3 regions of the Methylobacterium sp. GC_Met_2 genome follow, and region 3 is predicted to be linked to each of the others. Evidence: predicted binding sites of a transcription regulator. Region 3 holds the regulator's gene; each other region holds the start of a gene.
The links. The regulator PhoB, encoded in region 3, activates phosphate uptake and scavenging genes when phosphate is short. The targets are predictions, from matches to a motif close to TGTCATNNANCTGTCAT.
Positions count from the first base shown of each region.

Region 1: OXS49_RS16635 (inorganic phosphate transporter) is a predicted target of PhoB. The motif match lies at 2,385-2,401, and genes of this name have one in related genera.
Region 2: OXS49_RS27055 (DUF465 domain-containing protein) is a predicted target of PhoB. The motif match lies at 1,900-1,916, and genes of this name have one in related genera.

Region 1 is NZ_JALNUM010000046.1:8,228-13,379, forward strand. Features, by position in the region: gene OXS49_RS16625 (FAD-dependent oxidoreductase) at 1-149, shown strand, start outside; gene OXS49_RS16630 (S1/P1 nuclease) at 354-917, opposite strand; gene OXS49_RS16635 (inorganic phosphate transporter) at 961-2,340, opposite strand; gene OXS49_RS16640 (hypothetical protein) at 2,571-2,843, opposite strand; gene OXS49_RS16645 (hypothetical protein) at 3,146-3,451, shown strand; gene OXS49_RS16650 (cupin domain-containing protein) at 3,602-4,042, opposite strand; gene OXS49_RS16655 (antibiotic biosynthesis monooxygenase) at 4,039-4,335, opposite strand; gene OXS49_RS16660 (FAD-dependent monooxygenase) at 4,328-5,152, opposite strand, start outside.
Region 2 is NZ_JALNUM010000115.1:1,408-6,559, reverse strand. Features, by position in the region: gene OXS49_RS27060 (propionyl-CoA synthetase) at 1-1,488, opposite strand, end outside; gene OXS49_RS27055 (DUF465 domain-containing protein) at 1,704-1,886, opposite strand; gene OXS49_RS27050 (DUF465 domain-containing protein) at 2,063-2,281, shown strand; gene purE (5-(carboxyamino)imidazole ribonucleotide mutase) at 2,360-2,857, shown strand; gene OXS49_RS27040 (5-(carboxyamino)imidazole ribonucleotide synthase) at 2,874-3,983, shown strand; gene OXS49_RS27035 (tetratricopeptide repeat protein) at 4,302-5,152, shown strand, end outside.
Region 3 is NZ_JALNUM010000092.1:11,816-16,967, forward strand. Features, by position in the region: gene OXS49_RS24535 (aminopeptidase P family protein) at 1-298, shown strand, start outside; gene OXS49_RS24540 (protein-disulfide reductase DsbD domain-containing protein) at 405-2,561, shown strand; gene phoB (phosphate regulon transcriptional regulator PhoB) at 2,698-3,393, opposite strand; gene phoU (phosphate signaling complex protein PhoU) at 3,519-4,238, opposite strand; gene pstB (phosphate ABC transporter ATP-binding protein PstB) at 4,353-5,144, opposite strand.

The sequences.
Region 1 (5,152 bases), on a different contig from region 3:
GCGGCCATTTCCGCGACGCCTATGGTCTCGGAAGCGGGGATTGGGTTCTGGTAAGGCCGGACGGCTACATCGGCGCTGTCGTCTCGGCTGAGCACGTCGCTGATCTGAACGGCTACCTACAGACAGTCGGTCTGAAGGCACATCCATAACGGACCAGCCGCGAGGGTCTCCTTTCACATACCCTAAAAGTACCGAGCCACATCAGGGATAGGATTGGATCAGGCTATCAAAAAAGGCCGCCCCACAGGGGAGCGGCCAGTCTAGGGAGGAAACGCCCACTAGGGACAGCACGCTGTTGAGACGTGCGGTGCAGCAACAATTGTGCGTCGCAGCGGTTCCGGGTGAACGGGCACCTAACTGTTTGGTTGCGGAACGTCGTTGCCGCCGCCGTCGTGGTTGTCGGCTGCATGCAGCGGTTGATGCAGATCGCTGGTGAAGTGCAAGAGATACTTCAGCGCCAGAATGCGCTCAGGCCCAGCGGTCTCCTGATCGGCGAGTTCCGCTGCGAACTGCCGAACCTTGTCGAGGACGCAATCCTGCGCAAGCTCGATGCTGGCTGGGCTGCCGGCGGGAAGCGGCGATCCCGCGCAGGCCTGGGCGAGGTCGGGCGCTGTGAGCTCGATGTCGACGAAATGCCGCTGCTGTGTGGCGGTGTAGCGGATCTTCGTGGTGTTGCGGTCCGAGTCGCGCCAGTGATCGGCCCAGGTCGTGCGCGCGACAAAATCCGGGGCCGTAAGCGTATCCGTGTCTGCGGCGAGAAGCGCGTCGACTTGCCTCCGGGCTTGCGGCGTCAGGAGCGAAAGGGCGATGCGGCCGACGATGCGGTGTCCCTCGTCTCCCCAAGCATTGGCACCTCTTGCCGAAGTGAGGCTGACGGCCGCACCTGCGAGAACGACGAGCGACAGGGAACGGACCATGCCGAAGATCCGGCCGTCAGTTGTAGCACTCATGATGCTAATCTCACGACATCAGGTAGAACATCGTCCCCGACAAGACGATCGTCGCGGGCAGGGTGAGAACCCAGGCCGTCGCGATCTGCCACAGGGTCGCCGGCTGCACGCCCGCGCCCGACCCCACCATCGTCCCCGCGATGCCGCCCGTCACGACGTGCGTGGTGCTTACCGGGAAGCCTGTGATACCGGCCCCGCCGATCAGGCCCGCGGCAACCAGCTCCGCCGCGGCCCCTTGCGCCGGCACGAGGTGCTGCTTGCCCAGCCGCTCGCCCAGCGTGCGCACGATGCGCTTGTAGCCGATCATCGTGCCGAGCCCGAGGCACAGCGCACTGACGATGCGGACCCACCAGGGGGCGTACTGCACAGTGCGACCGAGCCGGCCATGGAGCGCCTCGGCGGTCTTCTTGTCGGCTTCGGGCGTCGCGCCGTTGTCCTCGACCGCCTTCAGCTCGGTGAGGACGCGGTTGAGGCGGTCGCGGATCACGGTCCGTTCGTCGGCCGCCACGTCGCCCAGGCTGCCAATCCGTTCGAGCCGATTATGGATCTCGTGGGCCGCCTGAGCACCCTCGCTCTTCCGGTCGTTGCCTAAGCGGGCGATGAGGTCGGCCGCGAGGTTCAAGTCCGACGCGACCTGCGCGATCTGCGGCTGGGTCATCTGCGGGTTGAGCGCGTACTCGGCCGGATACAGGCCGATGATGGTCAGCATGATCAGGCCGATGCTCTTCTGGCCGTCGTTGGTCCCGTGGGCGAACGAAACGCCGGTGCAGGTGAAGATCAGCAGCGCGCGCATCCACCAGACTGGCGGCTGTCCCTCCTTCGGCGGCTCGTAGAGGTGCCGGTCGTGCACGGCGCGCTTCAGCAACTGGAACACCAGCAGCGCCAGGCCGAAGCCGAGCAACGGCGAGACCAGCAGCGAGGCAAGTACGTCCCAGACTTGGTGCCAATCGACGCCTTGTGCGAGGCCGCGGCCGTGCAGGAAGGTGTCGGCGACGGCGATGCCGATGAGCGAACCGATCAGCGCATGTGACGAGGAGTTCGGGATGCCCAGCCACCACGTGCCGATGTTCCAGGACAGAGCGGAGACGAACAGAGCGGCGAGCATGCCCACCGCGGCGCCGCCGTTCGGCGGGGTGAGCGCGTCGGGCGGGATCAGTTCGACGAGGGCGTAGGCGACGGCGATGCCGCCGAGGATGACGCCCGCGAAGTTCATCAGGCCGGACCAGACGACGGCCGGGAAGGGCTTCAGCGAGTGGGTGTAGATCACCGTGGCGACAGCGTTGGCGGCATCGTGGAAGCCGTTCGAGAACTCGAAGACGAGCGCCAGGACGAGGCAGCCGAGGATCAGGCTCAAGGTGGTCGGGGAGCCTGGCGTCAGGGAAGCGAGCAAAACGACCTCTCGGCAGCGACAGCCGCCGATGTCGCTCCGATGTCATGACACTTGCACGACGGCCTGAGGCGGCAGAGGACGAGGGCCGCTTCACATCCTCGCCCGTGGATCGTTGCGTCCAAACCTCCGTCTGCTACGAAGGGCGGGATGCCGGTTGCCCGGCACAAGCGATCTATGAACTACTTGCCAGTGGTCGAATTCCAAAGTTCGCGGCATCGCCGCGCATACGTTCAAATTCGCTCGGGCTCGGCTAGCAGGATGGCGGCTCGCACAGCCGCGCGCCGAAGCTCCTCGTCGGCCCAAGGTTGGCCCATCAAGGTGCGGGCAAACGGATGGGCGGCCACCGCGGCCGCGGGGTCGATGCTATAGCCCTCCCCGAACGCCACGTTTCGGGATGTGGTATCAGCCAAATAGGCATCCACGACCGCCGAAACATCATCGTCGATGATGTCGAGGGTGGCGAACAGGTCGAGGGTCATCGGCCGCTTTGCCATGTCGGCCATCTAGGTGTGTATCCGCGACAAGACGACGACCGCAGAGCTACGGCTCCAGACGATCGGCTACATTTTCCGGCGAGCTTGCCGGCTACGGCGTCCAGAGGGGCGATAAAAAGCGGCGCCGCCTCGCGGAGAGGCGCGCCCTGAGTGCGTTCCGGTCTCGGGAAGGAACGTAGGGGTTCGATATGGCTTCACACAGGCGTGAACAAGGTGGGCCGAACGAGAAGCGCGGCGTGTGGCCGTGTCATCGGAGCGTCACATAGGTTAAAGGTAGCAGCTCGACCCTTTTTCAGAGCCGAGGAGACTGCATGACCTCCATCGAGGAGATCACCGCGACGCTGCGCAGCATCGCGGTGCCGGGCATGAAGCCGAAGGCGATCCGCGCCGCCGTCCGGGAGCGGCATCCAGAGGCGAGCAAGAAGGAGATCGTGCGTGCGGCCTTCTTTGCCGTGACCGAAGCGTCGTCAGCGAACCAGGATGGGACGCCGGAGCTGCATAACTTCGCGTTGGCCGAGCGCGTCGCCGAAGATAACGCGGAGGTGGTTCTGCGGACCGGCAAGCGTAAAAAGAAGAAGCATTCCTCCGGTGCCGCCGGGAAATCGCCGGCGCACTGATAAGGAAGGCCCAGCTGAAGTCCTTTCTGCATCCTCGGTGGCGCCCCGAGGCTGTCCGACTGCTTTCGACCACCCACGACGATGTCGCTGCTTCCGCAGGTCTAGGTCGGGTGGATGGCGGACGCCATCATTCGAGAAAAGGTTTCCGCGTCAGCCATTCTCACTCGGGATCAGGCCGTACCGCTCCATTACAGTCTTCATGGCGGCGGGATCATGGATTGCTCCCTCCGCGAGGGTGGCCATCTCCCGGAAGTATTCCGGCCCGAGTACGCCCGGCGTAAGCAGGCTCAGACACGTGGCTTCGCCATTGCCGTCGTTGCGGAAGCCATGGACCACGCCGCGCGCGATGAAGACGGACTCACCTGGACCGACCGGCACGTCCTGTCCCGCGATGCGCCACGTCGTGCCGGACAGGCCGTAGACGGTCTCGTCCCAGGTCTCGTGATAGTGCGCCACCGGCATCGCGGCCCCGGGCTGAACCGTCATCTCGAACAGGTCGAGCGCCCCGCCCGTGCTGTGCCGGTCCTGGAGGAAGCGCAGCGTGAGCCCACCGATGCGGATGAGTTCGGCGCTCTTCGTGTGTTCCGTCATCGCTCAGGCTCCTTGGCGGCAAGAACCTGTGCCTGCACGATGTCGACGCCGTCGGCGAACAGGTCATGCGCCCGGTCCATGACCGTAAGGGCCGTCGGCCCAGTGAGATGCGCCTGGAAGGCCGCGTCGTCGGCGAAGGTGGCGTAGCGCCCGTCGACGAGCCGCAGCGCGAAGAACGTCGTCGTACCCCGCTCGCCGGCGATGCCGGCGGCGCAGGCTTCCAGGAACGCTTCGACCTCATCCTCCCGACCGGGCTTGGCCCTGAAGGTCGACCAGACCGCGCGCTTATCCATGGGACACAGCCTTCGGTGCGAGCCGTTCGAGGAAGCGTCCGCAACCAGCCACATCGAGACCCTCGCCGCGCCAGGCGACGTAGCCGTCCGGGCGGATCACGTAGATCGCCTGCCCGTCCCTCTCACGCAGTCCGTATCTATCGAACGCGTCGGGCGATGTGGCGGCGACGCTGCGCCCGTCGCGCCCGATCGCGTTGCGGGCTATAAGATAGGCGGTGACGCCGTCTCGCCGGAGGGCATCGAGCTCGTCGACAATGCGGTGACGCATGTCCCGCTCCAGCGCCTTGCGCGAGAAGGCCAGCACGGTGAAGCCGTAGCCGGTGGTCAGGTCGAACACGCTTTGGTCGCGCGAGACGGCGGCGTTTGGCGCCCGATGGCCCACCTGGGGGCCCGAATGTCCCAACGCGCTCGCTCCGTCCCCGACGTAGCTGCCGACCGGGTAGGCGATCTCCAACTGCCCAAGACGCCGGAACGCGCGGTGCTGGACTGCGTCGAGGTGCGCGATGGCGGCCGAGACGGGCCGGGCGAGCCAGTCGCGGATGGTTGCCTCCCAGCCGGTCTGGCCGGCCACTGCCGTGAACATCCGGTCGGAGGTATCCACGACCTGCTGTCCGACCGGTCGACGCTCGGCGTCGTAGGTGTCGAGCAGATCGGCCGGCGACCTGTCGCGGATCACCGCCGCGAGTTTCCAGGCGAGGTTGGCGGCGTCCTGCAGGCCGGTGTTCATGCCCTGGCCGCCGGCCGGCGAGTGGATGTGGGCGGCGTCGCCCGCCAGGAAGGCGCGACCGCGCCCGTAATGGTCGACGCCCCGGTGATG
Region 2 (5,152 bases), on a different contig from region 3:
GTCCGCGTCGATCACGCCGGCATCCGAGGTGTCGTAATAGCCCGGGAAGGTGGCGAGGTAGCTCGACCGCATACGCGCGTCCGAGCCCCAGAGGGTCGGCAGGCAGCCGGGCGGCAGGGGCAGGCGGATCGCGATGGTGCCCATCGTGTCGGCCGGGACGGGCTTGCCGCCCTCGTCCAGAACCTCGACCCGGTAGCCCGGCATCGGCACGCAGGTGCTGCCGTGCTTCACCGGCAGCAGGCCGAGCCCCATCGGATTGCCGGCGATCGGCCAGCCGGTCTCGGTCTGCCACCAATGGTCGACGACCGGCCGGTTCAGCACCCGCTCGGCCCAGGCGACCGAGTCCGGATCCGCGCGCTCGCCGGCCAGGAACAGGCTGCGGAAGGCCGAGAGGTCGTAATCGGCGATCCGCGCGCCCTTGGAATCCTCCTTCTTGATCGCCCGCAGCGCCGTCGGCGCCGTGAACAGGCACACGACGCGGTACTCGGCGACCACCCGCCAGAAGGCGCCGGCATCGGGGGTGCCCACGGGCTTGCCCTCGTACAGCACCGTCGTGCAGCCGTGCAGGAGCGGCGCGTAGACGATGTAGGAGTGACCGACGACCCAACCGATGTCGGAGGCGCAGAAATAGGTCTCGCCGGGCTGCACCCCGTAGAGGTTCGGCATCGACCACGCGAGGGCGACGAGATAGCCGCCCGTGTCACGCACCACGCCCTTCGGCTTCCCCGTCGTTCCGGAGGTGTAGAGGATGTAGAGCGGGTCGGTGGCGGCGACCGGCACGCACGCCGTCCGCTCCCCCGCTGCCGCGGCGTCCGCCACGGCCTCGGCCCAGTCGCGGTCCCGCCCCGGCACGAGCGTCGCGGGGCCTTGCGGGCGCTGGAGGATCAGGCAGGACTCGGGCTTGTGGCGCGAGGCGTCGATCGCCGCGTCGAGAAGCGGCTTGTAGGCGACCACCCGGTTCGGCTCGATCCCGCACGAGGCGGCCAGTATCACCTTCGGCGCCGCATCCTCGATCCGCACCGCCAGCTCGTTCGCCGCGAAGCCGCCGAACACCACCGAGTGGATCGCACCGAGCCGGGCGCAGGCCAGCATGCCGCACAAAGCCTCCGGCACCATCGGCATGTACAGGATCACCCGGTCGCCCTTGCCGACCCCGAGCCCGGCCAGGACCGCGGCCAGCGTCGACACTTCATCGCGCAACGCCCGGTAGGTGATGCTGCGCTTCGTGCCGGTCACGGGGGAATCGTAGCGGATCGCCACCTGCTCGGCCCGTGCTCCGTCGGCGTGGCGGTCGACGGCGTTGTGGCAGGCGTTGAGCGACCCGTCCGAGAACCAGCGGCCGTAGGGGCCAGATTCCGGCGCAAAGGCTTGGGTGGGCGTCTGCGCCCAGTCGATCGCCCGGGTCGCATCGAGCCAGAACGCCTCTGGGTCGCGACGCGCCGCTTCGTAGATCTCGGGATAGCGGCCCGGAGGGCTGGCATTCGTCATCGGTCGGCGTTCCCCCGCGGGCCGCTCTCCGGCGGCGGCGGCAGAGTAGCGCATTCTCGTGCAGGCGCGCGACGGGTCCGCGCGCGTGAGCAACCAGCGTATGCCAAGCCGCCGAGGGGCTCTGCCCGGACCAAGCGAGAACCGCCGCACCGGGGCTCCCGATGCGGCGGCGACTGTCGTGCCGGGTCTATGAACTGTGAAGACGAATCAGTGGCTCAGTGCAGGGTGTCGCCGGCCCCCCGCAGCCGATTGATCTCGTCCTTGAGGAGGAGTTTCCGTCGCTTCAGTTCGGCGATGTGGAGGTCGTTCGCCGAAGGTCTGTGGATCGCTTCGTGAATCTCGCGCTCGAGGGCTTCGTGCTTCCGGGCGAGTTGGCTCAGATGCGTCTGCAGCGACATGAGTCGAATCTCCTGTCATCGTTTCGACACGCCAAGACTGACACAGGATGCCGCACCTGTTGAAGCGTTTTCTCCGGCTAAGCTTGGTGAAGGCTTTCCGGCATGGCTTGTCCCAAGAAAGGGCGTGACGCATGCTCTCATCGGGTGATGAGCGATCCTTTGGCCCGCAGGTGACGATGGCGGATGAGTCGAGTGAGAGCGCGCAGTCGGAACTCGAGGCCGAACTGGCTCGGTTGCGCGAGGAGCACCGCGATCTCGACAGCGCCATCGAGGCGCTGGAGCGGAGCGTCGCCGGCGATCAGCTGCAGATCCAGCGCCTGAAGAAGCGCAAGCTGACCCTGCGCGACCGGATCTACCACATCGAGGACGCGATTACGCCGGACATCATCGCCTGATGCCAGTGGACGCCGTCCGGAGCAGCCTTGCCGCAGGGCCGCCGCGGCTGTAAGCGCCCTCTTTTGCCGGGATCAACGATGGTGTCGCCTCCGGTCGCGATCATCATGGGCAGCCAGTCCGACTGGGCGACCATGCGGCACGCCGCCGAGACGCTCGATGCGCTCGCCGTGCCCTACGACGCGCGCATCGTGTCGGCCCACCGCACCCCGGATCGGCTCGTCGCCTTCGCCAAGGGCGCGGTCGCGGCCGGTCTCAAGGTCGTGATCGCGGGGGCGGGCGGCGCCGCGCACCTGCCGGGCATGGCGGCGGCGATGACCCGCCTGCCGGTCTTCGGCGTGCCGGTGGAATCGAAGGCGCTCTCCGGCCAGGACAGCCTGCTGTCGATCGTGCAGATGCCGGCCGGAATTCCCGTGGGGACCCTGGCGATCGGCCGGGCCGGGGCGGTCAACGCGGCGTTGCTGGCCGCATCGGTGCTGGCGCTCTCCGACCCGGGTCTGGCGGAGCGTCTCGAAGCGTGGCGTGCGGCCCAGACCGCCTCGGTGGCCGAGCGGCCGGAGACGGAAGCGACATCGTGACGGACGAGTTTTTCGCGTGACGGACAAGACCCTCGGCCCCGGCTCCACCCTCGGCATCGTCGGTGGCGGGCAGCTCGGGCGCATGATCGCGCTCGCGGCGGCGAATTACGGGCTCAAGGTGCACGTCTACGCCCCCGACCGCGACAGCCCCGCTTTCGATGTCGCCGCCCGTACCACCTGCGCGGCCTACGACGATCCGCAAGCGCTGGCGGATTTCGCGCGCAGCGTCGATGTCGTCACCTACGAGTTCGAGAACATCCCGCACGCCACCGCCGACATCCTGGCCCGGCACGCCCCCCTGCACCCGAACGCGCGGGCGTTGTCCACCACGCAGGACCGCCTATCGGAAAAAGAATTCATCAACGGGCTCGGCATCCCGACCGCGCCGTTCCAGGCCGTCGACACGCCCGACGATCTCGACCGGGCGATCGCCACGATCGGCCTGCCGGCCGTGCTCAAGACCCGCCGCTTCGGCTATGACGGCAAGGGCCAACGCATTTTGCGGGAGCGATCCGAGGGTGACCGCAACGCCCTGTTCGCCGAGTTCGGCGGCGCGCCGCTGATCCTCGAGGGCTTCGTGTCGTTCGAGCGCGAAGTCTCGGTGGTGGGCGCCCGCGCGCACGACGGCAGCTTCGCGGCCTTCGACCTGTGCGAGAACGAGCACCGCGACCACATCCTGGCCTTGACCCGGGTGCCGGCCCCCGGCCTGACGCCCGAGACCAGCCGTGCCGCCCTCGATATCGCCAAGCGCATCGCCGACGCGCTCGACTATGTCGGTGTGCTCGCCGTTGAGATGTTCCTGGTGCGGAAGGACGGCGCTGAGCGCCTCGTCGTCAACGAGATCGCGCCGCGGGTCCACAATTCCGGCCACTGGACCATCGAGGGCGCGCGGACTTCGCAATTTGCTCAACATGTCCGGGCGGTCTGCGGCTGGCCGCTCGGCGATCCGGCGCGGACCGGCGGCCTGCCGGTGGAGATGCGCAACCTGATCGGCGCCCAGGCCGACGACTGGCATGCGCTGCTGGCTGAGCCCGGCGCCCACCTGCACCTCTACGGCAAGGGCGAGGCCCGGCCCGGCCGGAAGATGGGGCACGTCACCCGCCTGGGATCCGAACCGGTCGGCTGAGGCCTCAAAGGCACACCCCTGCCGCTGCGTGGCGGCCTGAGCGCCTGCCGCGGGGCCGGCGTGCGCGCGGGCCATACCTTCGCCACATCCCGCCGCTTCCACCACGGTGTGGTCGGTGTCGAAGGCTGCCGGTCGATTCCCCCACGCCTGGACGGGCGACGGGTCGAATCAGGCAGGCGTGCTTCTTAAGCCGGCCTTCACCGTAATGCGCGACGGTACCCCGGAGCGGGTGGACCCGGCGCGCGGCGCGGGCTTGAGAACGGCGAGGGGCGGGGCGGGCGCGCGGGATGCGGGCTGCGCCTCGGGGAGAGTGGGGCGATGATCGTACGCAACGGGCTGGCACGGAAGACAGCGCTGATCGGCGCGGCCCTGGTTTCGGCTGCGGTGCTGGCGGGCTGCGAGACCGTCGGGAGCGCCGCCGGCCCGCGCCAATACGCGGTGCTGGAGACGGACACTACGGGTGCCACCACGGTCAACATCGCGTCGCTCTCCGAGGTGATCCAACGCAATCCGAACGACGCGGCCGCCTATACCACGCGCGGCGCCGCCTATGCCCGCGCCGGCCAGTTCAACGACGCCATCGGGGATTTCACCAAGGCGATCCAGCTCGATCCGAACTCGGCCTCGGCCTACAACAACCGGGCGCTCGCCAGCCGCCAGGTCGGCCGCGACGGACCCGCGCTGCAGGACTTCACCAAGGCAATCGCCATCGATCCGAATTACGGCCCGGCCTATATCGGCCGCGCCAATGTCGAGCGCGCCCAGGGCAACCTCGATCAGGCGCTCAGCGACCTCAACGTCGCGATCCGGCTGATGCCGGAATCGGCCGAAGCCTACCATGCCCGCGGCCTCGTGCGGCAGAAGCAGGGTCAGGAGACCCAGGCGATCGCCGATTTCGACGCCGCCATCGACCGCAATCCCTTCGTGGCGGCCCCCTACGCGGCGCGCGGCCAGAGCCTGATCGCCACCAACCAGTACGGCAAGGCGATCGAGGACTACAACGCGGCGCTCAACGTCAACAACAAGGACGCCACCTCCTGGGCGTATCGCGGCTTGGCTTACGAGAAGCAGGGCCAGCGCAAGGAGGCCATGGAGAACTACCAGCGCGCCTCGACCATCGACCCGAACAATTCCGTCGCCCGTGCCGGTCTCGGCCGCGTGCAGGGCGG
Region 3 (5,152 bases):
CATGATCCTGTCGAACGAGCCGGGCTACTACGCGGCCGGCGCCTACGGCATCCGGATCGAGAACCTCGTTCTGGTCGAGACGCGCGCCATCGCGGACGGCGAGCGCCCGATGCTCGGCTTCGAGACGCTGACGCTGGCGCCCTACGACCGGAACTTGATCCAGACCGAGCTGCTCGAACCGGGGGAGCGCGCCTGGATCGACGCCTACCATGTCTGGGTCCGCGAGGCGCTGTCGCCGGAGCTCGATGCCGGAGCGCGCGACTGGCTGGCGCGCGCCACGGCGCCGCTGCCCGGGTGAGGCCGCGGCGCGCGACCGCCACGGCCCTTCGTGGTAAGCGCGTCGTCACGGAATGGCCCGAACGCTGGGCCTGAAACCGCGGCCGCCCGGCCCGCGAAGGGACAGCATGATCCGCCGCCTCGTCCTCCCGATTCTGGTCCTCGCCGCGAGCCTGTCGGCGGCCCTGGCGCAGGGCCTGCGCACGCCGCCGGATCTGGTGCGGTCGAGCCTTGTCGCCGAGCCCGCCGCGGTGGCGGGGGCGCGGCCTTTTACCCTCGCGGTGCGGATGCAGGTGAAGCCCGGCTGGCACGTCTACTGGCGCAACCCGGGGGATTCGGGCCTGCCGCCCGAGGTGACCTGGACCCTGCCGGCCGGCTTCAACGCCGGGGCGCTCCAGTGGCCGGCGCCGGAGCGGATCCCGATCGCGACGCTGATGAATTACGGCTACGAGGGCGAGGTCACGCTCCTCGTCCCCGTGACGCCGCCGCCGAGCCTCGATCCGGCCAACCCGGTGCAGATCCAGGCCAAGCTGACCTACCTCGTCTGCGAGACCGAGTGCGTGCCGGGCTCCGCGGATCTTGCCCTCACCGTGCCGGTGGGCGAGCCGCGTCCCGATCCGGACAATGCAGCCCTGTTCGCCCGCGCTCGGGCCGCCCTCCCGACCCCTGCGCTCTGGCCGATGAACCTGTCGAGCCAGGGCGATACCCTGCAGCTCGATTTCACGGCGACGGGGCTCAGGCCCGACACGATCCGGAACGCCGCCTACTTCCCGTATGCCGAGACCGCGATCGACAACGCGAGCGCACAGGTGATGGCGGTCGACGGCACCGGCCTGCACCTCACCGTCGCCCGGAGCAGCCCGACCGAAGCGGCTCCCACGGCCCTTCCGGGTGTGCTGACCCTGGACGAGGTGACCGAATCCGGCAGCCGCCGCCTCGCCTTCGCGTATGGCGACGAGCCGGTGCTTCCGGCCGCGACCGATCCGTCGGTTCCCGTCGCGGCGACGCCGGCCGGGGCCGCCGCGCCCGACCTCGACCTGCTGACGTTTGCCACCGCCGCCGCCTTCGCTTTTTTCGGCGGCCTCATCCTCAATCTGATGCCCTGCGTCTTCCCCGTCCTGTCGATCAAAGTGCTGAGTCTCGTGCGGCATGCGGGCGAGGGTCCGGCCCGCCTGCGCCTGCACGGCTTCGCCTATACGGCCGGCGTGCTGGCGAGTTTCCTGGGTCTGGCCGGAGTGCTCATCGCCCTGAAGGGCGGAGGGGCGGCGATCGGCTGGGGATTCCAGCTGCAATCGCCCCTGGTGGTGGCGGGGCTCGCCTATCTGCTCTTCGCGATGGGTCTGAGCCTGTCCGGCGTGGTCGAGGTCGGGGGACGGCTCGCGGGTGTCGGCGATCGCCTGACCCGGCGTTCCGGCCTGAGTGGTTCGTTCTTCACGGGCGTGCTGGCCACGCTGGTGGCGACGCCCTGCACGGCGCCGTTCATGGGCTCGGCAATCGGCTTCGCGCTGACCCAGAGCGCAGGTGTGGCGCTTGCCGTGTTCGCGAGCCTCGGGCTCGGCCTCGCCCTGCCGTTCTTGGCTCTCACTCTCTGGCCCCCGGCCCTTCGGGCGCTGCCGCGGCCGGGCGCCTGGATGGAGACGCTCAAGCAGGTGCTCGCCTTCCCGGTCTACGCCACCGTGGCTTGGCTGGTCTGGGTCCTGGCGCAGCAGGTCGATCCGCGGGGCCTTCTGGCGGCGCTGATCGGCCTCGTGCTGGTGGGTTTCTCCGCCTGGGCCTGGGAGCGCGGACGCGCCGCCGCGCCCGGGGCACGCCGGATCGCGCAGGTCTGTGCGGCGCTCGCCCTGATCGCCGTGGTGGCCCTGGTGTCCACCCTCCCGCAGGACCGTGCCGCGCCGACCGCGCAGGCCGCCGCCGGTGGTATCGAGCCGTTCACGCAGGCCCGTCTCGATGCGCTGACGAGCGCGCACAAGCCGGCCTTCGTCAACATGACCGCGGCGTGGTGCATCACCTGCGCGGTCAACGAGACGACCTCCCTCTCCACGAAGGCCGTGCGGGCCGCGATGGCCGAGCGGGGCATCACCTATCTGAAGGGCGACTGGACCAACCAGAACCCCGAGATCACGCGCCTGCTGGAGAAGCACGGCCGGAGCGGCGTGCCGCTCTACCTGCTCTACACCGACGGCGGCGAGCCCCAGGTGCTGCCCCAGATCCTCACCGAGGGCACGGTGCTCCAGGCCCTGGCCTCCGTGCCGGCCGCCGACAGGAGTGCCGCGCTCACCCGCTGATCGGGGGTTCCCGAAGGGCGGAAGCCCTTTGGCGGGGTGTCGGGGCGGAGTCCAGACGCTCGGGCTTCGCCCCATAGCAAGGCTCCGCCCTGCACCCGCAAAAGGTCTTGACCTTTCGAAATCGGGACTTGGCGATTCAGGCTTCGAGGGAGAAGGTTTCGTCGAAGGCGTAGCCGGAGCCGCGGACGGTGCGGATCGGATCGGCTTGGCGTGGGCCGTTCAGCGCCTTGCGCAGGCGGCCGACATGGACGTCGACGGTGCGCTCGTCGATGTAGACGTCGTGACCCCAGACCCCGTCGAGAAGCTGCTCGCGGGAGAAGACCCGGCCCGGGGCCAGCATCAGGAATTCCAGCAGCCGGAACTCCGTGGGGCCGAGATGCAGCTCCTCGCCGGCCCGGCGCACCCGATGACCGGTGCGGTCCAGTTCGAGGTCGCCGGCGGCCAGACGATCCGAGACATGAGCCGGCTTGGCCCGGCGCAGGAGCGCGCGGATGCGGGCGAGCAGTTCCGGCACCGAGAACGGCTTGACGATGTAATCGTCGGCGCCCGTCCCGAGGCCCCGGATCCGGTCGCCTTCTTCGCCCCGGGCGGTCAGCATGATCACCGGCAGCCGCTCGGTCTCCCGCCGGGCCCGGATGCGGCGGCAAAGCTCGATCCCGGACAGGCCGGGCAGCATCCAGTCGAGCAGGACCAGATCGGGCATGCGCTCGGCCAGAAGCAGTTCCGCATCGTCGCCCCGGGCCGCCGTATCCACCAGGAAGCCCTCGGCTTCCAAGTTGTAGCGCAGCAGCGTGGTCAATGCCTCCTCGTCCTCGACGATCAGGACTTGCATACTCACCTTCGATGACCCGTTCTCGCGGCGGACGCGGCAATGGTGCCGGAGGCTCCGCCCAGCCTCAACCGAAACCGACCGTCACGGCGGCGACGCCCCCAGGATCCTGCGCCCCGGGAAGCGCTTCACGGCGCCAGACCCCCATCCACCGTCACGTAATTCGACGCATCGTTCTTCGGCCGTTCTCCGGCGAGCGTCTCGCCCGTGGCGAGGTAGTGGATCGTCTCGGCGATGTTGGTCGTGTGATCGCCGATGCGTTCGACATTCTTGGCGCAGAACAGCAGGTGCGTGCAGAACGAGATGTTGCGCGGATCCTCCATCATGTAGGTCAGAAGCTCGCGGAACAGGGAATTGTACAGCGCGTCGATCTCGCCGTCGCGCTCCCACACGTCGTGGGCCGCCTCGATATCGCGGCTCGCATAGGCGTCCAGCACGTCCTTCAGCTGGCCCTCCGCGAGGTCGCTCATGTGGCGCACGCCGAGCACGATCTTCTGCGCCGGCGCCTGATCGGAGATCGCCACGACGCGCTTGGCCACGTTCTTGGCGAGGTCGCCGATCCGCTCCAGGTCCCCGGAGACGCGGATCGCCGAGATGGTCTCGCGCAGGTCGATCGCCAGGGGCTGCCGCCGGGCGATCAGCAGGACGGAGCGCTCCTCGATATCCCTCTGGAGGGCGTCCAGGCGCTTGTCGGCGAGGATCACCGCCTGGGCGAGCCCGTCGTCGCGGCGCACCAGGGCGTCGGTCGCCTCGGTGGTCATCTTCTCCGCCACGCCGCCCATCTCCGAGATCGAGCGACGGAGGTTTTCGAGATCGGTGTCGTAGGAGGTAACGATATGGCCGGGCATGGATGGATCCTTCGATGGGGGCCAGGACGTGCGATCCCACCCGGTTGCCGCGATCCCGCCCGGCCGCCGCGGCGCCCGGGTCGCGATGGCGCGGAAACCGGTCTTCGAAACAGCTTAGCCGAAGCGGCCGGTGATATAGTCCTGCGTCCGCCGCTCGGTCGGGTTCATGAACATTTTTTCGGTTTGTGAGAATTCAATCAGCTCGCCGAGATACATGAAGGCGGTGAACTGCGAGATGCGCGCCGCCTGCTGCATGTTGTGCGTGACGATCGCGATGGTGAACTCGTCGCGCAGCTGCTCGATCAGCTCCTCGATCCGGCCCGTCGAGATCGGGTCCAGCGCCGAGGTCGGCTCGTCGAACAGGATCACCTCCGGGCGCTGGGCCACTGTGCGAGCGATGCACAGACGCTGCTGCTGCCCGCCCGACAGGCCCATGCCGGACTGCTTCAGCTTGTCCTTGACCTCGTCCCAGAGCGCCGCCTTGCGCAGCGACGCCTCGACCCGGTCGTCAAGCTCCGATTTCGGCAGCTTCTCGTAGAGGCGGATGCCGAAGGCGACGTTGTCGTAGATCGACATCGGGAAGGGCGTCGGCTTCTGGAACACCATGCCGACCCGGGCGCGCAGATCGTTGAGATCGACCTTCGAATCCAGGATGTTGACGCCGTCCAGCAGGATCTCGCCCTCGGCGCGCTGCTCCGGATAGAGGCTGTAGATCCGGTTGAAGGTGCGCAGCAGCGTCGACTTCCCGCAGCCCGACGGGCCGATCAGCGCGGTCACCTGCCGATCATGGAAGTTGAGGTTGATGTCCTTCAGGCCGTGGAACTGGCCATAGTAGAAGTTCAGCCCCTTCACGGCGATCCGGACGGGCGCCTTGGTGTCGGCGCCGGCCTTGGCGGAGGGCTGCATAAGGGGCT